Linked DNA regions of Pigmentibacter sp. JX0631. The protein of the gene in region 1 interacts with the protein of each later gene in a pairwise test. Links are inferred from orthologs where the notes say so. Each region holds a gene or a part of one and is shown on either strand. Other genes may lie near its edges.

The links.
Region 2: the proteins of QEJ31_RS04175 (region 1) and QEJ31_RS14005 interact in binary tests that used the Escherichia coli proteins (3 or more experiments, as listed by UniProt). The link is inferred for Pigmentibacter sp. JX0631 from one-to-one orthologs.

The regions. Positions count from the first base shown.
Region 1 is NZ_CP123622.1:965,545-977,837, reverse strand. The notes cover bases 4,527-7,462. They hold QEJ31_RS04175 (ABC-F family ATP-binding cassette domain-containing protein), read left to right. Parts: upstream 4,527-4,992; coding sequence 4,993-6,933; downstream 6,934-7,462. Other genes in these bases: QEJ31_RS04170 (PP2C family protein-serine/threonine phosphatase), read right to left, coding at 6,936-7,462; QEJ31_RS04180 (alpha/beta fold hydrolase), read left to right, coding at 4,527-4,988. Outside these bases: QEJ31_RS04200 (flagellar basal body P-ring protein FlgI), read right to left, coding at 11-1,087; QEJ31_RS04195 (flagellar basal body L-ring protein FlgH), read right to left, coding at 1,109-2,380; QEJ31_RS04190 (flagella basal body P-ring formation protein FlgA), read right to left, coding at 2,364-3,158; flagellar basal-body rod protein FlgG, read right to left, coding at 3,171-3,956; more of QEJ31_RS04180, read left to right, coding at 4,092-4,526; more of QEJ31_RS04170, read right to left, coding at 7,463-8,933; QEJ31_RS04165 (hypothetical protein), read right to left, coding at 8,967-9,302; QEJ31_RS04160 (DUF6588 family protein), read right to left, coding at 9,500-10,273; QEJ31_RS04155 (response regulator), read right to left, coding at 10,306-11,856; QEJ31_RS04150 (hypothetical protein), read right to left, coding at 11,912-12,293. UniProt on the Escherichia coli protein: Genetic data indicate it may be involved in ribosome assembly or function.
Region 2 is NZ_CP123622.1:3,249,474-3,262,245, forward strand. What follows is about bases 1,957-5,371. They hold QEJ31_RS14005 (2-oxoglutarate dehydrogenase E1 component), read right to left. Parts: upstream 5,007-5,371; coding sequence 2,157-5,006; downstream 1,957-2,156. Other genes in these bases: QEJ31_RS14010 (nitrate/sulfonate/bicarbonate ABC transporter ATP-binding protein), read right to left, coding at 5,113-5,371. Also shown: QEJ31_RS13995 (efflux RND transporter permease subunit), read right to left, coding at 1-827; QEJ31_RS14000 (efflux RND transporter periplasmic adaptor subunit), read right to left, coding at 853-1,953; more of QEJ31_RS14010, read right to left, coding at 5,372-6,516; QEJ31_RS14015 (ABC transporter permease subunit), read right to left, coding at 6,520-8,307; QEJ31_RS14020 (succinylglutamate desuccinylase/aspartoacylase family protein), read right to left, coding at 8,405-9,367; QEJ31_RS14025 (lysophospholipid acyltransferase family protein), read left to right, coding at 9,514-10,290; QEJ31_RS14030 (hypothetical protein), read right to left, coding at 10,270-10,491; rpmB (50S ribosomal protein L28), read right to left, coding at 10,678-10,908; lon (endopeptidase La), read left to right, coding at 11,149-12,772. UniProt on the Escherichia coli protein: E1 component of the 2-oxoglutarate dehydrogenase (OGDH) complex which catalyzes the decarboxylation of 2-oxoglutarate, the first step in the conversion of 2-oxoglutarate to succinyl-CoA and CO(2).

The DNA.
Region 1 (12,293 bases):
CCTCATTCCTTTATAAAATCTTTATTTTAGCTCTTAAGGCTTTGGAACTTTCTAAAGTCTGAAGAATAGAAACAACATCTTTTGGGCCTGCGCCTAAGGTATTTAAGGCTCTCACTAATTCGCCAACAGTCGTTGTTAAGGGAAGATCAGCTACTTTACTTGATTTTTTTCCAACTATAATTTCAAGTCTTCCATGGCTAATAGCAACAGGTTCTAAAATAACATTATTTCCAGCTATAATTGTTCCTGTTCTTTCATTAATTACAATTTGCGCAACAGAATCAGGAACGACTTTTAATTGTTCAAGAATTGCTACAAAAGTAACAGGATTAAAGCTTGGATTATTTCTTGTAACAGTTCTTGGAAGTTTTACAGAAATCAATCCACTGTTAACAGGGTCTGCTATGAAATCATTAAAATAATCATTTAGAACTTTTGCTATTCTACTTGCAGTTGTAAAATCAGCATTAATTAAACTTAATTCTATTTTATTATTATTAATAAAAGTAGCGGGAAATTCTTTTTCCACAATACCATTTAAAGCAAGAGAAACAGTTTTGGGTGCAGAGCTTTTTGCAGGTTGACCAGCACCTCCTTCGTTTCCTGCCATTGAAGTTCCCTGTGTTATACTTCCTTGTGCTGTCGCATATACTTGTCCATCAGCTGCTGTTAAGGTTGTTAATAATAAGGTACCACCTTCTAAACTGCTGCTATCTCCAATACTAGAAATTCGTACATCAATTTTATCACCTATTCTTGCAAAGGGAGGGAGTGATGCTGTAACGGCAACAACGGCTGTATTTTTTGTTATGACTTCGTTCGCTGTAACGCTCATGCCGAGTCTATTCAGGACGGAAGCAGCTGCTTTATTTGTAGCTACACTGGCTTTACTGTCACCAGTACCCTGTAAACCTACTACAAGACCTAACCCAGTGAGTGAATTGCCTCGAACTCCTCTAATTTCTACTAAATCTTTAATTCGAATACCTGCTTCTTTTTCTTGGGCAAAACATTGAGCAGAATTAGACAATAATGTAACAAAAAGAAGTTTGCTGATAAAAATTTTTAATTTAAGTATTTTTAACAAGTAAACCTCCTTTTTTATTTCTTACTTTTTTCCATTTCCTTGGCCAGAAGCATTTTTATTATTACTAGAGTTTCCACTGTTTCCACTGGCTGCATTTTGTTTATTATTTCCTCCGTTACCTTTCTTATCTTTTCCGTTTCCATCTTCTTCAGGAGGATCCATAATTGTTGCGGAATCTAGTAATTGCCTAGCTTGAGCTGCTTCTGCATTTAATCTATTTCTATCTTTCTTTAATCTATCAGCTTCTTCTGTGATTGATTTTTGTTGATCTTTTAAAGCTTTTTGTTGAACTTCTAACTCCTTTTTTTGGCCATCAAGCGCAGCAATGCCAGCATTTAAATCAGGAGCATATCCTGAAAGTTGTCTGGATACGGTTAAATCCCAACCTGCAGCAGCATATTCTGAAACCATTCCATTATTATTATTCGTAATAGCTACTTGTGTGAGATCTTTAGCCTCGATTTCAAATTTATTTAAATTTCTTTGCGGCATTTTTGCCATGATCATGATATTTTTTTGTTCACCAGATTCACTGACATAATTTTTTGTTCCACGCAGATAGACATCTCCACCGGGTTCAAATCCGACTACTTCAAACTTCAATGTTTTTATTGGATCATACTTTTGATTTGAATTATTGTTTCCTGCTTGTTCCTGCGGTTTAAATTGCAGATCTTCAGGAATGTTAACTGTTACTATTTCTCCCGTACGAGTTGGTTGATATTCGGTTGCAAGAGATTTTGGCTGGCTAGAATCAGCCCAAATGCTTCCGGTAGTAGAACCTGGTTCTTTCATTTTTATTTGCATTTTTTCACGTTTAATAAAGAAACGTTCTTGTTCCTTTTCTTGGGAAAGTTGATTTTTTTGATTATTTAATTCGACCGCTTTAGATAAAGGCAAAGGTAAATCTTGGGTTGAAGGAATGATCTGCGCAGAAGCTTTGTTGCAACTGGCAAAAAAAATAATTAGTGCAAGAACAACAAAAAGTATTGTAAATCTTACAACAAATTTTTTAGAAGTTGGTTCGGGGATGTTATCTAGGGCGTGCGACATTTTTTTAGTTGTGCTGTTACCTTTGTCAATTGCATACTCTATTGAATTTAGGTATTTATCTACCGTTGTAAACCAAAGATCTTTTTTTTCTTGTTTCGTTTTTGCTTTATATTTATGTGGCTTTGTTTGTAACTCATGAAAAATTTTATTTAAATTTGATTCAACATAACCATCTTCTTCGCGCAAATTAATTTCATCAAAAATATGTTGATATTTTTGGTATTTATTGTTTGACTGCATATTTAACCTCACCAGGAGCTACCACAGTTCCTTCAATAATTCCAGCGGGTTGTGAAACTGAACTATTGTCAAACCAGTTGCTTATTTGAACACGAATAGTCTCACCAAGTCCACCATTAGTAAGAGATTTTCCATAAGTCTGAATAGTTAGGTTATCTGTAGGAGAATAAATAATTTTTATTTTTTCTCCTGAATGAACAAGAATTTCCTGTGACAAAGTTAGTATATCAATTTCTTTTCCTTGTCTAATTGGTGTGTTTGTCCTTTTATTGGTTACTTTAATTAGATTTGATTGAGCGTCTGATTTATTTAAAAAATAATTTTTGGGATTGCATTTTAAATCATCAGTATTGCATTGAGATATTTCTAAATCTTTATCAGTTAGAATGTTATTTATTAATAAATTACTTTTAGCAGAAATAAAGAAAATTATTTTTTTTTCGGTTATTTCAAGACGCCAAGTTGTTTTTTGATTTTTTTCATTTCTTAGATCAAAAACATATTGATTAGTAAAAGCATTTTTTGTTTTATTGACTGATGAATGGATTATTTCATAGTCATGACCGACTTCTACGTTACATTGTATACAACGAACTATGTAATTAATATCTTTTTCATTTTCTGTTTTTTGGTGATTAGAATTATCCACAATGATATTGTCATCTTTTTTTAAATTTTTCATGAATTGCACAATAAGATCTTTTTGGATTTCAGCAATACTATCTGCTTTTGCAAGATTTTTATATTCAACATAAATAGAAGGTAACGCAGATAACATTTTTACTATCCATTATTTCATTTGATTAGTTGAAGATAGCATTTCATCCCCAGTTTTGATTACTTTACTGTTTAGTTCATAAGCTCTTTGACCAACAATAAGTTGAACCATTTCTTCAACAATATTAACGTTACTGGTTTCAAGTTCTCCTTGATCGATATTTCCAATTCCATTTTCTCCAGGAATTGCTACAATAGGTTCACCTGAGGATGGTGTTACTGTATACAAATTTCGACCCATTGAATTTAATCCAGCAGGATTTATAAAATTCGCTAACAAAATTTGTCCTAAATTTCTTGGTTCTTGTTCACCACTCACTTTTGCTGATACCAAACCATCTAAGCCAATAGTTAAATGGAGGGTATTAGGTGGAATCACAATTTCAGGGATGAGTGGTAGACCTTCTGAAGTAACAATTCTACCATCAGCACTTCTTCTAAAAGTTCCATCTCTTGTGTAACCAATGGTTCCATCAGATAGTTGAATTCGAAAAAAACCCTTCCCCATAATGGCCATGTCTGTATCTTTGTTTGTAATTTTAATAGCACCTTCATCAAACGATTTTTCTACAGAAACTATCTTAGAACCATTTCCAATTTGGATTCCACTTGGAGCTATCACACCTGTCGTAGTCTGGAGTCCAGGAGCTCTGATATTTTGATAGAGCAAATCATGAAAATACGCTTTACTTGCTTTAAAACCAATAGTGTTCACGTTAGCCATATTGTTCGAGAGAGTATCTATTAGGCGTTGCTGGGAATCCATTCCTGTTGCGGCTGTATTTAAACTCCGAAGCATATGACCTCCTTTTGAGCATCCAAAGAAGAATAAAATTCTTTTTGTAGGATAAATTGTTTTGGAAGAAAAGTTGTGTGAAAACATTGCAGCTATCTGAAAATCTATAGGAAATTTTGAAGCAAGGGGTAATTACAAATGTTTCAAGAACGTGCTGAAAACATAAAAAGTTTCGATGGAAATGAATTATTTTTTAGAGTTTATACTCCGTCAAAAAATACTGTTACTGAGTCAAAATTGAATGGTGTTGTTCTTGCCGTACATGGATTTGGTGAGCACAGCGGCAGATATGCACATGTTGCAAAAGCTATTTGTTCACAAAATCTTGCCTTTGCTATCTTTGACATAAGGGGGCACGGAAAGTCAGGTCCGAAACGGGGTGACGCTGAAAATTTACACGCAATGGTTCTTGATGTTATTTTTATGACCAATCACGTGAAACAATTACTAGGTTTAACTAAACAAAAAGATTCTTTTTTTGGAATAATGGGGCACAGTTTTGGGTCTCTTTTAGTCACTTATGCCGCTGCCCATCTGGCGGATTCTTGCCCGCCCGTTTTTTTAAGTTCACCTTGTTATGCTATTAAAAAATCTATTCCAGGTTGGAAAAAGTTTCTCGCTAATAGCGTGGCAAAATATTTACCGCAATTAACTGCTCCGATAGGCATACCTTCAGATGACTTATCAAATAATCCTGAAAATAATATTGCTGCTGAAGAAGATACTCTGCGGTTAACAACCATAACAGCTCGCATGGGGAATACATTTTTAGGTGCTGTGGAAGAAAAAAAAATAATTCAAGCAATACGACTAATTAGCGCCCCTGTTACAATAGTTGCGGCAGAGGATGACAAATTAGTAAAAGTTGATGTAACTAAAAAATGCGTGCCTTATTTTTCGCATAATGATAGTTCTTTAAGAGTGTTGCAAGGAGCTGGGCATGAAATTTTTAATGAAATTGATCCAATACGGAACGAAGCATTAGCAGATTTACTTCATTGGACCCAAAGAAAGTATGAACTAAAATTGGAATAATAAAATGATTCGAATAGAAAACTTAAGTAAAGCATATGGCAGTAAAATACTATTTAGTCAGTCTTCATATCACTTTCCTGAAGGAGAGCGAATTGCTTTAGTTGGACCAAATGGTGCTGGTAAATCAACTTTGCTAAATATACTTTGTAGTATTGAAGAACCTGATGATGGACAAATTCTAAAACCAGCTAAAATGAATTTAGGTTATTTGCCCCAAGAACCTAATCAGAATCCAAAAGATACAGTCCTAGAAGAATGTATGGATGGTGCTTTAAAGTTAAAAAAATTAAAACACGATTTAGATCTTATTTTATTAGAAATGGAAAATAATTATAGCGAAGATGTGCATAAAAAATTTGAAAAAATAGAAGATGCTTTTCGAGAAGCAGGAGGCTACGCTCTTGAAGCCAGAGCGAAAGGAATTTTAGTTGGCTTAGGGTTTCTTGGAAATCAACTCCATAAAAGTCCTAAACAGCTTTCAGGTGGATGGCGCATGCGTCTTGAGCTTGCAAAAGTCTTTTTAAATGATCCAGATTTTTTGGTTCTCGATGAGCCTACAAATCACCTAGATTTACCAAGTCTTATATGGGTAGAAAAGTTTTTGCAAAGTTTTGCCGGAACCCTTCTTTTTGTCTCCCATGATAGAGCCTTATTAAACAGATTATCAACAATTACTTTACATTTATTCAACGGAAAATTTACTCCTTATAAAGGAAATTTTGATTCATTTCTTGAACAAAGAGAGCAACGACTCGAACTTGAAACAGCAGCATATGAACGCCATAAAAAACGAGCAGATGAAATTCAACGGTTTGTCGATAGATTTAAAGCAAAAGCTTCTAAAGCAAAACAAGCTCAAAGCCGGATGAAAATGCTTGAAAGAATGAAAGAAGTAGAAGGTAGCTTTGATATAGATAATTCTGTTGATGAAATTTCTTTTTCTTTACCCAAGGTAACGCAAAGTGGGAAAGAAGTTTTAAAAGTTGAAAAAATGAGTATTGGTTATCAGTCTATTCTTTCAAAACATATAGAATTAAATGTTTTGCGTGGTCAGAAAATTGCAATTATTGGTCCAAATGGTATTGGAAAATCAACTTTTCTTAAAACATTATCAAATGTAATAAACCCTTTAGAAGGAGAATTTACATTAGGTCATAATGTTTCTTTAGCTTTTTTTGCGCAAGACCAATTAGACACTTTAGACGAGAATAAAACTATTTTAGATAATGTTTTAAGTGTTTCTGATAATATTGGTGAGAAAAAAGCAAGAAGTGTTTTAGGAAGCTTTTTATTTCGTGGTGATGATGTTTTTAAATATGTGAAAGTTCTTTCAGGTGGCGAAAAAAGTAGAGTTGGATTAGCCTGTCTATTATTAAAAAATGCAAATTTCTTATTGCTTGATGAACCCACAAACCACTTAGACATGTCAAGCGCTGAAATACTAGCTGATGCAATTGATGAATATGAAGGAACCGTATTATTTGTCAGCCATGACAGAAATTTTATTGATTCTATTTGTACACATGTTTTTGCCATGACCAATGATGGGCGTTTTGCTTTATTTGAAGGAAAACTCGAAGACTATGAACGTCTTGCTCCCTTATCAGGATTTCCAGATATTTTGAGTCCTGATAGAAGTATGGAAATGGCGAAATTAATTGATGAGCCCGTTGAGAATACAAAAGTTACGAATAATGCAAAAGATAATGAGATTGATAGTAAAAAAGAAATTCAAAAGTTGGAAAAATCAAAAGAAAAAATTGAACTTGAAATTTATCAAATTTCTGAAAAAATAAAAGAAATCGATGCACAAATGCACCAGCTTGATCCTAGTGACTATAAAAAAATGAGTGAATTAGAAAAATCTTTGCAAGTAAATAAGAAAAAACTTTTCGATAATGAAGAATTATGGTTAGAAATTGAAGCTAAAATTGTAAAGAAATAAAATCAAGCCGCTTCTTTATTGAACTTACAGACAAGGAAAGTAACATCATCATCTAATTTTTTGTAAGAAGTAAATTCTCTAAAATCGTGCATAATATTTTCTTTTATAATTGAAGCTTCACTTTCTGAATAACGTTGTAAGGCATTTTTAAGCCTTTTTTCACTAAATTCTTCCCCTTCTGAGTTAACGGCTTCAATTAATCCATCTGAGAAAATAAATAGTATATCACCTGATTCTAGTTGAATTCTTTTTAGTGCGTATGAATAAGGATTTTCTGTTTCTTTATTGTTAACTAATTCATAGCCTAATGGACGACCTTGAGCGACAAGTTTTTCTACAGATTTTTTCTCATTATTTCTTTTGATTAACATTGGGAAATTATGCGCAGCATTTGAAAACTCTATGACACCATTATTTGGGTCTAAAATTGCCGAAAACATTGTCATTACTTTGCTGCCGTCACCACTCGAACGAATTACGGAATCCAATTGTGCCAGAATTTCATTCGCTGTAATATTTGGTTGAATATGAATTGAGTCACAATATCCTTTCACGACTGCGGTTAAAATTGCACTTGCAGTTCCATGTCCTGTTACGTCACCAAGCAGTAATAAGAGTTTATTGTTTGGTAAAATATAATAATTCCACCAATCTCCCGCACACTCCGTTGCAGCTTCAAAATGATTTGCAATTTCAAAAAAACCAACTCTTCTATATTCAAATTTTGGCATGAGATTGTTTTGAACCAAGCGAGCAGTTTCTTGCTCACTGACGAGTCTTTGTTGTTCTTTTTGTTCAGCAACAAAACGAATGTTATCGAGAGCATTTGTAATACTGATTTGCAAAGCTAATATTGCATTATAAATTGATTGAGCTGCAGTAAAGGAAAACAGATGAACAGCTCTTAGATCATCAATTTGTAAAATAACACAATTACGTCCAGCACTATCTTTTATTACAAAGCGTTTTTTATTTGGTGGTTCTTTTAATTCTTCTGCAAAGCGAATAAAGTTTCTTTGTCCTGATTTTATCATCTCATGATATCCTTCTACTTGATCCGAAGCGAGCATAGAATAGATAACAAAGACTTCAATGTGCAGATTAATTTTTGCAATTTTTTGTAAAGATTCAGCTATTTGAATTGCAACATCACTAATATCAAATTTACTAGAGATCTTAATTCCTTCTTCAGCAAGTAATTTTAAATTTTCTTGATTTATTTCTATTTGACTAATCATAATATTAAAGTTTTTTACTAAATCAACCATTTCATCTTTGCTGCGTTTTGGCTCTTCAATACGAGTAAAAGTACCCCTTGTTATATCAAGGCTTGCTTGACTTAATTTTAAAATATTATTTATCAATGATTGTCTCAGTAAAAATCCAATTGATACAACGAGCATTATGGTAACACAAAGAGCTAAAATGACCACTCCTCGAACCATAGATTGAACTGCAACAGCAATATTATCTGTTGAATAGTCTAACACAAAGTAACCAATAATCGATGAACTAGTGCTTGTCCCTTTCTTATGTAGCATAGCACCAATAATTCTAGAGGTATCTTTCATTATGTTATCTTGATAGATAAAAAATTCTTCATTAGATAAAGATTTTTTATCTAACTGCATTTTAAATTCTGGTGTGATAATATTACCTGATTCACTCATTTTAGTATCTTTAATATTTGAAATCTTTCCTGTTTTCTTGTCTTTATATAAATACGTAACTAGAACTGAATCAGCATCATAAATATAAATTTTATTAGCATAATTATTTTCTATTATATTAGTTAATGTTTCTTTAATACCTGTAATATCGAATTCCCAAAGATAGCGAGTAATTGTAGGTAAGAATAGAGAGTAAATTAGTTTATGTGAACGAAATGCCTCTTCTTCAAGATTTTTTTGTAGCATATAAATAGCTAAACTAGTAAACATGATCATCACTACGACAACCGAAGCGAGTAACCAAGAAAGAATTTTTGCCGTTAGCCTCATAAAAACTCCAAAAATCTTTAGAAATCAAAAAAACTATGCTGCAATATCTGGTGGAGTTGGATCATCATCTGGAACGTTATCATCAAGTTTTGTTTTTTCATTATTATAACTTTCTGTATTTCCTACCTGCTCCCACTTATATAAAACTCCAGGTTTTCCCTGGCACCAAAATTGCAACCCAACTGAAGTAAATGTATATTTCTCAAATGCTATTACTTTAGTTGTTCCATTAGCTAAATTTAATATTATTTTACTCCCAGATAACTTAATCTTAAGAACTCTTTCATGTTGTGTTCCTTCAAGCCATAGTAAAGTGCATTTAGAAGTTACAAGTTCCCTCAGTTTTTTTTGCAACGTAAAAAAAATCATAAAAAAGCCTCCATGGCATATCAGGAATACTTCTTGAATTCCTTCAGTAAGCCTGCTCTAGAAAAAACAGGTTGTACTTCCAATAAGCTTCGGTTTGCTTTTTAAAGCTTTAATGCAGCAAAATTTTCCTAATGTTAAAATATATTGAAATATAATTGATTGTAGGAAAATAAAATTAAATATTTTATAAAAAATAATTAAATTTCCAATGATATTTTTGCATTATAAATAGTTTGAGTTGGGGAGATTTGGGCTTCAACATCTAAAGCTAAGATTGTAATAATTTGAAAACCAATAATTCCATAAATTTCGTTCCATGAAGAGCTTTTTGTTAACGTTGAATTTCCAATTTTGAAAGTAGTAGAAGCGTTTGACCAATTGCTTCCTCCTCCAAAGTAGGGTTTTAAAATTGGAAGAGGAACGCCTAAAAGTAGTTCAGCATTAGTACTATTAGCGTCAAAAGGTGCAAATCCATTAATCTGAGTATATCCACCTCTTAATGCTAAAGAAATTGGTATTACTCTAGGGTTAGATAAAATAAATTGTCCCCCTATTCCATAAAACTCAATAGTACTTTGTGGAACCTTAGCATAGTTAACTGCTACATCAATTCCAAAAGGAATTCCAATTTTTCCAATAAATCTGGGAATTATAATGCTATTTGGAAAATTATTAGCTGAATCAGAATATTTATTTAAAGAATCTATCATTGATTGCGGAGGAGTAAAGTATGATATTCCTCCTCCTGCAGAAATTCCTAAAGGAATAATTTTTCCACTTGATGGAATTGGTGCAGACATAAATTGAAATCTTGTTGGATTAATTAAAGGCTTCACAATGTTTTCATAATCGCTATCAGGAATTTGGGATGAAGTAAATTTAAAATCAATATTATTATCAGCAAATACTGTTACATTAAAAAAAATATTAAAAATAAATAAATATTTATAATTTATAAGAATTTTTAACATATAAATTCCTTTCATTTTTAGGAAAAATATTATTACTTTGGGACAAATTTATCAAGAGTTTCTTTTAGAAGCTGAGTCGGAATCGGTTTTGTTAGAAATGCTTTAGAATATTTAGCTAATATATCAAGAATTGGTTTTGAAATATCATCTTCACTTGCACCAGTGATAAAAATAAATGGAATTTTAGAGTCTGATACTGTTAATGTTTTTAATAAATCTAATCCACTTTCTTGGCCAATAAAAAGATCAGAAATTATTAAATCAATTTTTTTACTATCTAAAAAATTAATTGCTTCAGAAATATTTTCAGCGACAAAAACATTATATCCCATCTTATTTACTTTTAAACTTAAGATTGTTCTAAGATCTTTTTCATCATCAATAATTAGTACTGTTTTTGAATTTTTTTCTGGTTCTGCCAATTTACCAATATGAAGTGGTTGGGGAACTTGATAACCTGTTTCACTTACTGATGAAACAACATCTGCGCACGGTAGAGTTATAGAAAAAACCGTTCCCCCAAAAGGTGCTTTAGCTGCACTGATAGAAGAATGAATTCTTTGCGCAATTTGTGAAGTAAAATGATAAACATAAGCTAAATCTGCTTGTGGAGTTTGTTTACTATACGTTAATGATGTGGGGTCAAAAGTTTCAGATTTATAAGGTTCATACCAAAAATAAAGCGAAATATTGTTTTTATATTTAGCATCATTAGTATTTTTATTTAACTCAATTTTTCCAAAACATTTCGGTTGCGCATTAGCTTTTGGAGGAAGCCATTCTCCTAATAATTTCCATAAATGTACCCAAATTTGTTCAAAAATAATATGATCAAAAGGTACCAACACGCTTGGTATATGCAGTGATGACCAATTTAATGTTTTGGGAGGCTGTTGGGTGAGTTCTTGAATATTTTTTACTACATCACGAATATTATATTCTTTAATAACAATTTTAGTTTTGCCTCTTAAGGAACGAATTCTATTTATAACTCCTGTCATATGTGAAGTATTTGCTAATAATTTATTTTGAATTGTTTTTAAATTATCTCGGCTTTCTTTAGCTGCTTCTGGAATTTGCGAATAAATATCATCAAGCATTTCGGTAAAACCTTGGACTTTTGCTAATGTGTTCATGAGTTCATGAAAACTCCAAACACTTAATTGCCCAATCGCAGAAAGTAAGGAGTGTAAATTTTGTTCATCTTCTTTAGGAATATTTTCAGTCTCTTGCGGAACAACAATAGCTTCATCTTGCGCTATGTTTTGGATAAGTTCTTTCAGTTGAGACATTTTGTCTTTTATGTTTTGTTTAAGTTCATCAGTTACTTTAACATTTTCAAGACGTATTGCTTCAAAATGAGGATCTATTTTTCCAGCTATAAAATCTGCTACTTGATTCTGATGGCAAGTAACAGAAAAATTTTTTAATGCGTTAGAAGCACGCGAAAAAGCATCTGTAAGCTCAGGTTTAGCACCTTCGCGTAATAAAACGTTTGCTATTCCATTCATTTCTTGAAGTTTTTGTAATGCGTTTTTAACAAATGCAGTTTGTATTTCTTTATCAGTATTTGAAGTAGGCATAAAAATAGACTCCTATAACTATAGAATGTCTAATTATAGCTACTTTTTAATTTATCTATGTGCCAATTTTACGTGTAGAGCAATTTGCTTTGTCTCCTGCTTCTAAGCCTTCATTTTCCAGTGAACCTGCGGCTAAATGGCGCGAGCGATAGGTCAGAAATGGATAAGTATCTTTCTGTCCTTTTGGAGCATATCCTACTATCTTTTTGCAGAAAAAAGCTGACAGAAATTTATTTATTTTATTAAATTCAATTTTAGCTTCTGCTGAAAAACTTAAATTGAGGCAGTTAATAATAATAGAATAAGGAGTATGCCATAACATTAAATTATTTTGTAATTTAGATTTTAATATTGCAAGATCTTCTTTAGTATTTAATTCAGTTTCAGATAAAAAACTTATTTCCATTACATGTGCGTTAAAATCATTATCAAATTGT
Region 2 (12,772 bases), 2.3 Mb from region 1 along the record:
CCGTTAAAAGTAACAGAAGAAGAATAACTTTGCGATCCTAATTCTACCTCCGAAACATCGCGCATGCGAATGAGTTTTCCTTTAATTTGTTTTACTACCAAATCTTTAAATTCTTGCTCACTATGCAGATCAGTTGCCGCACTGATATTGGTAATGGTGTATTGACCCTTTAATTGTCCTGCTGCAGATAAATAACTATTTGCCCGCAATGCGGAACCAACTTCATCAGCTGTTACTCCAAGTGCTGCCATTTTTTCAGGATTTAACCAAATTCGCATGGCAAAAGGGTTGCCACCTAAGATATCTGCACTTGCAACGCCAGATACCGATTGCATTTTGGGTTGAACTACTCTTGCAAGTAAATCATAAATTTGAGGCCCTGACATTTTTTCACTAGAGTAACTTATATATAGAGCAGCTAATGTACTTCCGGTTGTCTTAGTAATAACAGGGTCATTCGCATCTTTGGGAAGTTGAGCGCGAACAGCGTTTACTTTAGCTGAAATATCACCAAAGGCAGTCGTAGAATTAAAATTCAATTTTAAATGGATTTCTATTTTACTTACACCTTGGGAACTTGAAGAATTTATATAATCAATTCCTTCCGCTGATGAAACTGAAGTTTGAATTGGTTGGGTGATAAAACCTTGCATTAATTGTGCGCTTGCACCTGGATAAGTTGTTAAAACGGTAACAACGGTATTTTCAACTTTAGGATATTGTCTAAGATCAAGATTAAATATTGATTTTAAACCAACCATGAAAATTAAAATACTAACGACCGTTGCCAACACTGGCCTTTGAATGAATATGTCGGTAAATTTCATTTTCTTCCTCAGCTCACTCAATCTGTTAAAGATTGATAGAATTGTTTATGGCTATTTTTGCTCCATCATTTAATTTTAATTGTCCACTACTGACAACAAGATCGCCTTCTTTTATTCCTTCTATAATTGTTACTAAATTGTCTCTCTTTTCTCCAGTTTTTACAAAAACTCTTTTTACTGTAGCTAATTCATCGCCTTTATCAGACTTTTGATTCAATAAAGTAACAACAAAAGCAGAATCACCGTAAAGAGTATAGGTTATAGCGGTTTGTGGTAAAATAATTGAATTAGGAACAATTGGTAAGGCTACCTTCACACTAATGAACATTCCGGGCAATAATTTATTTTCGGAATTATCAATTGTTGCTTGAACATGAATTGTTCTTGTGGCTTCATCTACTTTTGAATCTACAGCGTTTATTTTACCTTTAAAATTAAAATTTGGATATGCATCAACGTTAACTAAGACTTCTTGATTGATAAATACCTTGTTGGTATCCTGCTGTGGTAAGGTAATTTGTGCGTATAAAGCATTTGAAGTTTGTAAACTTGCGCAAGCAAAACCTGCTTGAATAAATTGCCCAATATTTACTTGTTTAATTCCAATTTTCCCGCTAAAAGGTGCTCTAATTAATTTTTTAGCAATTAATGATTTTGCATTTTCATAATTAGCAGATAATTGCTTTACTTTAGAAGAAGAATCATCGACTGCAGACAACGATGCTGCTCCTTGAGTAAACAATTGTTTTATTCTTTTATCATTAACTTGTGCAAGTTGTAATTGAGCAACTATATCTTTTAATTGGGCTTGCTCAGAAGAATCATCTAGTTGGATAAGAGGTTCTCCTTGTTTAACAAATTTCCCAGAATCAAAGTAAATTGCTTTAACTTGGCCTGCGGTTTCAGCACTTATATCCACTCCATTTATTGAACTTAAAGAGCCTACTGAATAAAGATATGGCTGCCAATTATCTAATTTTGCTTTTACCACACTAACGACTTGTGGTGGTGGTTCAAATTTAGCAAAAAAGCTTTTGATAAAATATTGCCGTAAACCGTACCAACCAAAAACACATCCAAAAACGATAACTAATGCAATTATTGTTATACTCATCCGTTTTGACATAAAATTCCTCTTTTATACTTAAAGGACTAGATTTAATTCATAACTTTATTTTTCATTTCGTTCAATAGTACATCAAGAAGGATTTTTCATTTTTTAATTTTATAAAGAAAGAAGAGATATTCTAAGAGGTTATTTTTGTATATTTTAAAATGTTTTTTTATTAAAATGAAAAGTAACAAAACAAATCGCCAATAAAGTAACTGCTATATTTCAGTAGACTCGTTACTCAATAGTGCTGCATGAATTAATTTATCTTGTTCGATAAAATGTTGTTTTTCTAAACCTACAGCGGGAGTTGCCCTTCTGCTTCTGCCAAAATACATTAATTTAGTCTGCATTCCAATTTTATCTAAAACTTTTTCCAATTCAAATCTGATATAAGTCCAAGCTCCCATATTTGCAGGCTCTTCTTGGACCCATGCAACATGTTTTACATTCTTATAATGAGAAAGAATACTTGTTACTTTTTCAATGTGGAATGGATAAAGTTGTTCTATTCTTACGACTGCAATAGACTCTGCTTTATTTTTAAACTCTTCTTTTTCTAGAGCATCAAATAAATCAAGGGAAATTTTACCAGTACAGAATAAAACTTTTTCTATTTTCTGAGCTTTAGAAATACGTGAATCATCTAAAATTTCTTCAAAAGATCCTGTAGCAAGTTCTTCTAAAGTTGTAGATGCTCTTGGACTACGCAAAAAGCTTTTAGGTGTCATAATGACTAAAGGTTTTCTGAAATTGCGATGCAATTGTCTTCTGAGGGCATGGTAAATTTGAGCAGCGTTAGTAAGGTAACAAACTTGCATATTAGCATTTGCGCTCAGCTGTAAAAACCTTTCTAACCGAGCACTGGAGTGCTCAGCTCCTTGTCCTTCCATTCCATGTGGCAGTAACAAAACTAAGCCCTGTGATTGAGCCCATTTTGTTTCACCGGCAGCAATAAATTGATCAATAATAACTTGCGCACCATTGGCAAAATCACCAAATTGTGCTTCCCATAAAACCAATCCTTTTGCTTGTCTAACAGCATAGCCGTATTCATATCCCATAGCTGCTTCTTCAGATAAAAGAGTATTTATAACTTCAACTTTTGCGTTTTGTTCAATACACTCTTTAATACTTGTATAACGAGCCCCAGTTTCAAAATCGACTAAAGTCACATGGCGATGTGAAAATGTACCTCTTTGTGCATCTTCTCCAGCAAGTCGAATGCTAAATCCTTCGTTTAACAAAGAAGCATAAGCAAGTAATTCAGCCATTCCCCAATCTAGCTTTTTATTTCCTTCAGCCATTTCTTTTCGTTCAGAAACGATGATTCTTGCGAGCTTTGGATTGGGCTTGAAGCTTTCAGGTGTTTGACAAATTTTTAAAGCTAATTCTTTTAATTTATTTAAGGATATTTGTGTTTTTGCAGGTTTTAGCATTTCTTTTTCATCAACGAGCTTTAATTCTCCTGCTTCTCTTAGAGGCGTAAATTGTAAAATTGGTAAATGTTCATTTTTTACTTTATCATAAACGTTATTCATATCTGAACGGTATTTATTATAAATTTCTTTTAATTCTTCTGAATTAAAACTATGTTTATTGACAAGATATTGAGCATATTCTTCATATGGAGCAGGTTTGTCTTTAATAATTTTATACATTAAAGGTTGGGTAAAAGAAGGTTCATCTGTTTCGTTATGTCCATGTCTTCTAAAACAAACTAAATCAATATAAAAATCCTTTTTAAATTTGAATCTGTAGTTTGCAGCAAGTACCATAACATTATGTAGAGCATCTAAATTATCGGCATTAACGTGGAATACAGGTGATCCTGTTACTTTAGCAATATCTGTACAATAAGTTGATGAGCGTGAATCTGAAGGATCTGTTGTAAATCCAACCTGATTATTTGCTACTATATGAACTGTTCCACCAATACTGTAACCTTGTAATGTCATCATTTGAATATTTTCAAAAACAATGCCTTGTCCAGAAAATGCAGCATCACCATGTAAAACTATACTTGTAACTTTGTTTGTGTCTCCATTGTGATACATTGCTTGACGAGCTCTTGTATCTCCCATAGCTATACTGCCAACATATTCTAAATGACTTGGATTAAATGGCATGGAGACTAAAAGTTTATTTCCACTTCTTGTAGTACGTTCAGATTCATATCCATAATGGTATTTTACATCACAATCACCGTGTAATTCAGGATTAGGATATCCTTCAAATTCACTGAATAATCTTTCAAGCGGTTTTCCAATCACATTCACAAGGAAATTTAAACGTCCGCGATGCGCAATAGCAATAGTGCATTCTTGTGCCCCTAGTTTACCTGCTTCATCAATAAAGCTTTCAACAGCGGGAAATTGAGAATCAGCTCCTTCGATAGAAAAACGTTTTTTCCCTATGTATTTAGTCGCTATTGTTTTTTCAAGGGAATCAGATTTTGCCAATTCATGGTAAATTGCTGTTTGTGTATCTTTTGCAACAGGTTTATAAATTAGAGCAAATTGTTCTTGTAACCAGAATCTTTCTTCTGTACTTTCTATGTGCTCTATTTCTGCTCCAACCGTTCCAGCATATCTCGCTTCTAAAACTTTCTGTAATTCTGCGAAAGTCATTTTATCTAAACCAATTAGCAAGCCAGCCATAGTTGTTTTTGATAAATCTGATTCAGAAATTCCATAATTTTCAGTTTTTAGAGATGGAACTTCAGGGCTTGTATTTTGTAGTGGGTTAACTTTTGCTTTTAAATGACCAAAGCTTTTCCAAGCTTGAACAAAAGCTGCTACTTTAAATTCAAACTGTATTGCATCTTGGCTCATGTTTAATGAATTTGAATTTTCATTTCTTTGTTGATGACTTAAATCAGTTAATAATTCATTAAAGTGTGGAACATCATTTGCTAGAGCAGTGGCTGTGCCAAAGCCTTCGTGAAATCCTTCAAAGTATGCTCGCCATTCAATTCCAACTGAATTGGGGTCGGAAGAATATCGCGAAAACATTTCCTCTACATAACCAGCATTATTTTGAAAAACAGAATTAAAATTACCACTCATATTTGCCACAAGTCCTTATCAGGAAGTAAATCGAAATGCAGACAGACGCACCACATCTAAAATTGTGTTATCACAACTTCGGATTTTGTTGCAGAGACTATCAAAATTAATCGGGTATAAACAATTTTTCTTCATCAGAATCGTAGATGATCAAGTTAGCGTAACGACACCATTTTAAAAGGGTCTGAAATTGAACATCATGATCTTCAAAAGGGAGCATCATGACAATCTGCTCGATTGCAATATCTGCTTCTAATCCTTCATCGCCACTATTTTTAACTAACTCATATATAGAATAAACTACCGGCAATTTTAAGATTGCAGTCCGCATAATTTTGCCACGAGCTTCGGCATCATGTTCCGCAGCAAATTTTCTGCCTTCATCGGTTAAAATGACGCGAATTCCTGGAGTTGTTATAAAACCTAAAGTTTCAGCTGCGGCTACAGCAGGTAGAACTTGATCGACGCTTTGTCCCATATCTTCGCACAAATCATAAAGATCGGTGGTTTCAACTTCTGTGCTTAATCTGCTGACGAGACCTTCAACCAAAGTTAGATTTGTATTAATTAAGGGTTTAACTCTCTTTGCTTTATTTAAAGAAGTATCTTTGGTTCTTATCTCTTCAGAGGTTTTATCATTTGGTAAATTAATAGATTTATTTCTTGTTATTTGATCAGAATTTCTTTGTTGTAGAATCAATTCTGGAGTTGAAGTGTCAAAATCAACATCTTCTGTTACTTTATCAAGGTGAAGTTGACCAAATGCTTTTTCAAGAAGTTCTTCTAATTCTTTATATTCAGGAGAATTCGGCATTCTAGGACGAGGTAAATTAATTTCTATTGAACGAAAAATAGTCCCTGGATTAGATGAAAGGATTAGAATTCTATCAGCAAGTTGTAATGCTTCTTCAAAGCGGTGCGTTACAAGAACGCAAGCACGAATTTTTCTTTCTGTTTGTCCCCAAATTCTTACGAGTTCAGCTCGCAAAGATTCGCTAGTTAATGGGTCTAAAGCTGAAAAAGGCTCATCCATGAACATGATCATGGGGTCAGAGACCATGGCGCGTGCCAAGCTTACTCTTTGCCGCATTCCTCCACTTAATTCGCGAGGAAAAGCATCTTCAAAACCTTTTAATCCTACTAATTGAATAATTCTATCTACACGTATATTTTGTTCCGATTTTGTTAATTTTGGCATTGAAACGGCTATATTTTCCCGAATGGTCATCCAAGGAAACAAGGCAAAATTTTGAAAAACAAAGGCACTTAATTGCATGTTTTCAGGTGATGGATTCGCATAAGTAACAGTTCCTCTATCAGGATTGATGAGACCAGCCATACAACGCAAAAGCGTTGATTTACCTGATCCTGATAAACCAACTAAAGCCAGAAATTCACCATCATAAATATCGAGATGAATTCCTTCCAAAACAGTAAACATATTTCCACTAGGACGTCTGTAATCTTTGCATAAAGATCTAACAGAGAGCACAACTTTCTTTTTAGACATAGCCTAATCCTTAACTCTTTCAGCAAATATTTGCAGAGTTCGCCATAAGGTGCGATTTAAAATGATTAAAGTTACAACAATACAAATGATTGCAGCGATCAATTTTTGATAATTACCTTGCGCCGATGCGCTAGCGAGTTCTGCTCCTATACCAAAGGAATGCATTGATCCACCAGGAAACTCAACTACTTCTGCAACCATACTGGCATTCCAAGCTCCTCCAGCTGCAGTAATCCAGCCTGTCGCTAAAGAAGGTAAAATAGCTGGAAAATATAATTTACTAAAGCGATGCCATAAAGAAAATTTATAGATTTGTGTAACAAATTTTAAATCAGCCGAAATTCGCGAAGCTCCGCCAATGACATTAAATAAAATGTACCATTGGCATCCTACACACATTAATAATGTTGCATTGATAAAGGGAGGAACATTAACAAAACTTAAACCTAAAGTTATTAATGGAAATAAAACAGGAGCGGGAAATGCTGCTAAATTTTGAATAATAGGCTGAAAAAAATTTTCTAATCTAGGATTTAAACCGAGCCATAGACCAACGGGTATTGTCCAAAATGAACTAATAATTAACACAAGAAGGACTTTTATTCCTGTAAATAAAACCGCATTCATTAAATTAAACCAATCTTTACTCGAAAGAGAGGCAAGAGTCTGGCCGAAAGAAGGTAATTTAGGTAATAAAGTAAAGACAAGACCACCAATAGCAAAGGTGATAAGTAGTGATAAAATAGATGAACGACGAATTTTATTTACATTTTCATCAGAAAACCAATTTTTTGGACTGATTACAGTTCCCCATTTATCAATATTGTCAATCAAATATTTTCTTGTTGCACCTGATTCATTGATTTTAGATTTAGGAAACAAAAACAAAATACTTTTTTTAAAAAAGTTTGAAATTATTTCAGGAATACTTGTTTGTCTTATTAAATTAAGAAACCAATTGTCATCTTGAACTCCTTTTCCATCATCGCTATCTCGATAACGAGAAACCCAGGCTATTAAAGGTTTCCAGAGAAAAATATCTGTGCTCACTATAATGATAAGTAAAGTAACTAAAGCAATAGAAAAATTGATATAGTTGCCTGTTGCAAAAGTTTCAGCAATATAACTTCCTAACCCAGGTAAACGAAAATCTTTGTTACCTAATGTAAAAGCCTCACATGTTGTTAAAAAAAACCAGCCTCCTGCCATTGACATCATTCCATTATAAATTAATGGTCGATATCCATTAGGAAAATCTACAAAGAAAAATTTTTGTAATTTTGTAAGTTGATAGATTTTTGCAACTTCTTTAAATTCTGGTTGTAAAGATCTTTGTGATTCATAATAAGCAAATGCTAGATTCCAAACTTGTCCTGTAAAAATAGTTAAAATACAAGCGAATTCTAAACCCCAACGACTTCCTTGGAAAATTGATATTAATGCTAGAACAAAACCAGGTAAAAAAGCCACAACGGGAAGACTTTGGAGAACATCAAGAATTGGGATCATTAATTTTTCAAGAGATTTATTATTTGCAGCTATAGTTCCATATATAATAGCAAAAATATAACTTAAAATTAGTGCTATCAAGCTGCGTACAAAGGACAGGAGGGAATAACTTGGTAGTGATGAGATTGATGTGTTTATATCAACTTTTTCTAAGTAGGGCGAATTTCCTGAGCTAAAAAAGTCGGCAAAGCCCATGCCCAGAACGATGACAATAAGGATAACTGCAATATCCGCTCTTAAAAAAGCACCTCGGGTTGCTTGCACTTTGGCAAATTGTGTCATGCTCACCTCTTGACTGGAATGAGATCATAATCTCATTTTTTAGTAACTCCAACTGTAAAGCATAATGAGATATAGTAATGCAAGACACTAAGTGACATTATTTAAGCAATCGATTTGCTTGTTTTGTTAAAGTATATATATGTGATGGTAAAGTTTCAATAACAATTCCTTTTTCATCGCGCATTGGATATTGCGGGAACAATATATAACCGTCTTGTGGGGCATAAAAATCTTGTCCCGGCAAAAATGCACCAAGGAGTTGTCCTTTTGTTACCTTTTCTAAATTAATAAATTCCTTTACTAATTTAGTCTGCTGAGTTTTGAACTTTTCTGAATATATTATTTGCAGAATATTTAACTCATTTTTTTTTCTAGCTAAATTATGAATGCATCTTTTTTTCAATTGTATTAAATCCATTAATTGCATACTATTAATTATTGCTAATTTACAAGTATTTGTTGCTTTTTCTGAAATTCCTTGCTGACCTAATTCTAATGTTAAGCCAGGTTTATTTAATAATCTAACATATTCATCCGAACACATTCCTTCTGCAGAATAGGGAGTATTTGATCTGCGAGTCACAAAAATATTACAACAGCCAATTGCTCTTGCCCAAGAATAACTTATACTGTGCATAGTAAAAATATAGAAAGGTTCCAAACAAGGTTTATTTGTTTGATGAAAATCAAGAAATAAATCACAAGTGTTCAATAATTTTTTTATTTCCTCAGCTCGGTTTTTTTCAGAAGATTTTTTATTATTTTCTAGAGGAGAAAAAGATCTATTTAAATCATCTTCTATAAATCTTTTATTTTCTAAGGATGCTTTTTTGTTTCCTAAGAAAAAGGAAATTTTACCACCATATTTTATTTTTTTATCGATTAAATTTTGAATTACTTGCAAAACCCCTGGTAATGAGCCCGTTTCATTTCCATGAACGATGCTACCAATCACGATATGGCCATTATGTGATTTAAAGTCTAAATGTATACAATCATTTATAATGCCTTTGGATCGTTTTTCTAATTTTTCAAATGTCTCTAGATATTGTGTTAGCATAAATAAGCTACCTTAAGTCTTTTTTTACTAATTTCATTATGTTATAAAAAAAAGAATTGTCAAAGCCAATTTTATTTGCTTCTATGGAGCAAATAAAATTAAGGTTATTAGTTTTATTAAGTTGACTTCTGCGTATTGGAAATTTTATGGCTGGCTATTTATTACGTGGTATTAGATTTATTCTGTTATTTCTTTTATTTTTTATCTTAAGTTTTCTATTATTATTTGTTTTTATCATTAGATTTAGAAACAAAAATAATAATGTCATTTTTGGAAAAATATTTTCCTATTTATCTGCAAACCTTTTGCAAATAAAAATAATTGTCAAAGAAAAATATAAAATGACTGATGAAAGTCCAAAGGTTATTATTGCGAACCACCAATCTTACTTTGATGCTATTATCTTTGGTCGTATTATTTCCAATAACACTCTGATTATTGGAAAAAAATCCTTAGTTTGGATCCCAATTTTTGGTTGGGTTTTTTATTTAGCAGGAAATTTATTTCTGAATAGAACGAATCATCAAAAAGCCATGAATACTATGAAAAATGTTGATGAAGCTTTACAAACTGGTTCTTCCTTGTGGATTTTTCCAGAAGGAACAAGGGGACATAGTTTGGGATTAAAACCTTTTAAAAAAGGAGCCTTTTATGCTGCTATTCAAAATCAGGTTCCAGTACAAATTGTTGCTGTCAGCAATTTAAAATTTTCTTTGGATTATAAAAGATGGAAAGCAGGTACTGTTCTGGCTGAAATTATGGATCCTATAGAAACTAAAGGTTATTCTATCGATGATGTGGAAATATTTATTCAAAAAGCATATCAATTAATGAAAGAAAAAATTGAACAACTTGATAATGAAATAAAAAATATTCAGTTGGAGTCAATTCCTGGAAATTTATTAAAAGAAAATTTTAAGTAGCAAAGAAAAATCAGATTCCGGAAGTTCTTCATATCCTATAGGATTGCAAACCATCTGTTTTGTTTTTTGATTTTGATATTTAGCATCGCAGATTTCTAGCCTATTATTAATATTTGAAAATACGACTGGTTTATAAGTGCAAGATTGAACTAAGATAATCAAAGCAAAGATAATTGCAAATATTTTTCCATTACTTTCCATTCAATTCTCCAAGTAATTATACTTTTTTATAAGCAATTAACGTACCAATATTTTTTTCATTGATTTTAATTATTTATAGTCTTTAGGAGTGTAAGAATGTCTAAATTTTTGGCATTCTGTTGATTATTTAGACAAAAAAAAGAGTTGAAGATTCTTCTCCAACTCTTTCATATAAATAGCTAATAATTAGCGGATAACGATTCCTTTTTTTGCACAGTATGCTTCAATTCCAATTTTATTAACTGTGCGAAGAGCACTAGTGCTTAAACGAACTTTAACAAATTTGCCTAAACTTGGGGCAAAAATACTTTTTTCTTGTAAATTAGGAAGAAGGCGAACTTTAGTTCTGTTTTTAGCGTGAGAAACGCGATTTCCAACTAGTCCACTTTTACCAGATAATTCACATACTCGTGACATAATTTTAATTCCTCCAAATCATATTCAAAAATGAACAGCAATTGCTTCAGCTTTAAAGAGTCTGCCAGTTGCCGTAAGTTTAAAGGCCATAGCAGTATTTTGCCTAAGATGCAAGAAATAAGAGTCTTTGCAATTAAGAATCTTTTAGATATTGACATATTCGATTTGCTGGCCATATTCGCAAAGAGAATGAACATAAATTCCTTTGGCCATATTTGTCGAGGGCGTTAAGAGGGTATCATGGAAGACAAAAAAAATAGCAAAATTTCTAAAACCAGTGATGTTAAAGTTGAAGAACAAAATGACTCTCTTAGTGAGGACTCAGCTCAACTCCCTGTAGTTATTAATAAAAAAATCAAAGTATTGGCAAAAAAACCAAAGGAAACTGAGGAAAAACAGGCAGACTCAAAGGAAGGCTTAAAAACCTTAAAAATTGTTCCTGTTAGAAATACTGTTCTCTTTCCACATAATGTTCTTCCTTTTACAGCTGGAAAAGAATGGACAAGCGAATCAGTTGATAGAGCTATCAGAATAGGTGGAAGAATTGGTATTCTTGCGCAAAAAAATTTAGATTCTGAATCCATAGTACCAGAAGATTTATATGAAGTTGGCACTGAAGCTAAGATATTGAAAGTAATGAAATTTCCAGATAACTCCTATGGTGCCGTTGTCCAAGGAGTAAAGCGTTTCAAAATAGTAAATTACGTTAATTCAGAAGCGGAACATTTAGCAGCAGAAATTGAATATCTCGATGTAGATCAGCCTAATACTGATGAAGAGGCAAACATAGAGGTGATAGCTCTTGGAAAAGCTATGAAACAACTTGTGCAAAAAGCTATCAGTCTTTCTCCGAATATTCCAAATGAAGCTAATTTATTTATAGAAAATGTTCAGGATGCGGCCTATCTTGCTAATTTAATTATTCCATATTTAAGTATGGATTTTAAAAGTAAACAAGAATTACTAGAAACAGAAAATTTAGAGACTCGTCTCAGACAAATTCATGCGCTTCTTATTAGAGAAATTGAAGTTTTAGAGATCTCCCAAAAAATTAATTCAGAAGTTAAATCTGAAATGGGAAAACAGCAAAGAAAGTATTTTTTAAAAGAACAAATGAAGCTGTTACAAAAAGAATTAGGTGAAATGGATGGCAAGACTGGCGGATTAAATTCTAATGATCCTGCAGATTTAGTTGAAAAAATTAACAAAAGTAAAATGCCTGATGAAACAAAAGATATTGCTCTTCGTGAAGTAGAAAGAATGAATATGATGCAGCCAGGTTCACCAGAATATATGGTAAGCCATACTTATGTATCATGGCTGTTAGATATTCCTTGGCAAACTTTTTCGGAAGATGAAATAAATATCCAAAATGCAAAACAAGTTTTAGATAAAGATCATTATGGATTAGAAAAAGTAAAAAAACGTATCTTAGAATTTCTTGCAGTTTGTGCTTTGAAAGACTCTTTAAAAGGACCAATTTTGTTATTTGTTGGGCCTCCTGGAGTGGGTAAAACAAGCTTAGGAAAATCAATTGCAAAAGCATTAAATAGAAAATTTATTAGAATTGCTTTAGGTGGCGTAAGAGATGAAGCTGAAATAAGAGGCCATCGTAGAACTTATATTGGTAGCATGCCTGGTAAAATAGCTGATGCTTTGAAAAAATCGGGAACGATGAATCCAGTTATTTTATTTGATGAAATTGATAAACTTGCAGCTGATGGAAGAGGAGATCCTTCCAGCGCATTGCTTGAGGTTCTGGATCCTGAACAAAATAATGTGTTTATGGATCACTATTTAAATGTTCCTTTAGATTTAAGTAAAGTTTTCTTTATTGCAACTGCTAATCAATTAGGTTCTATTC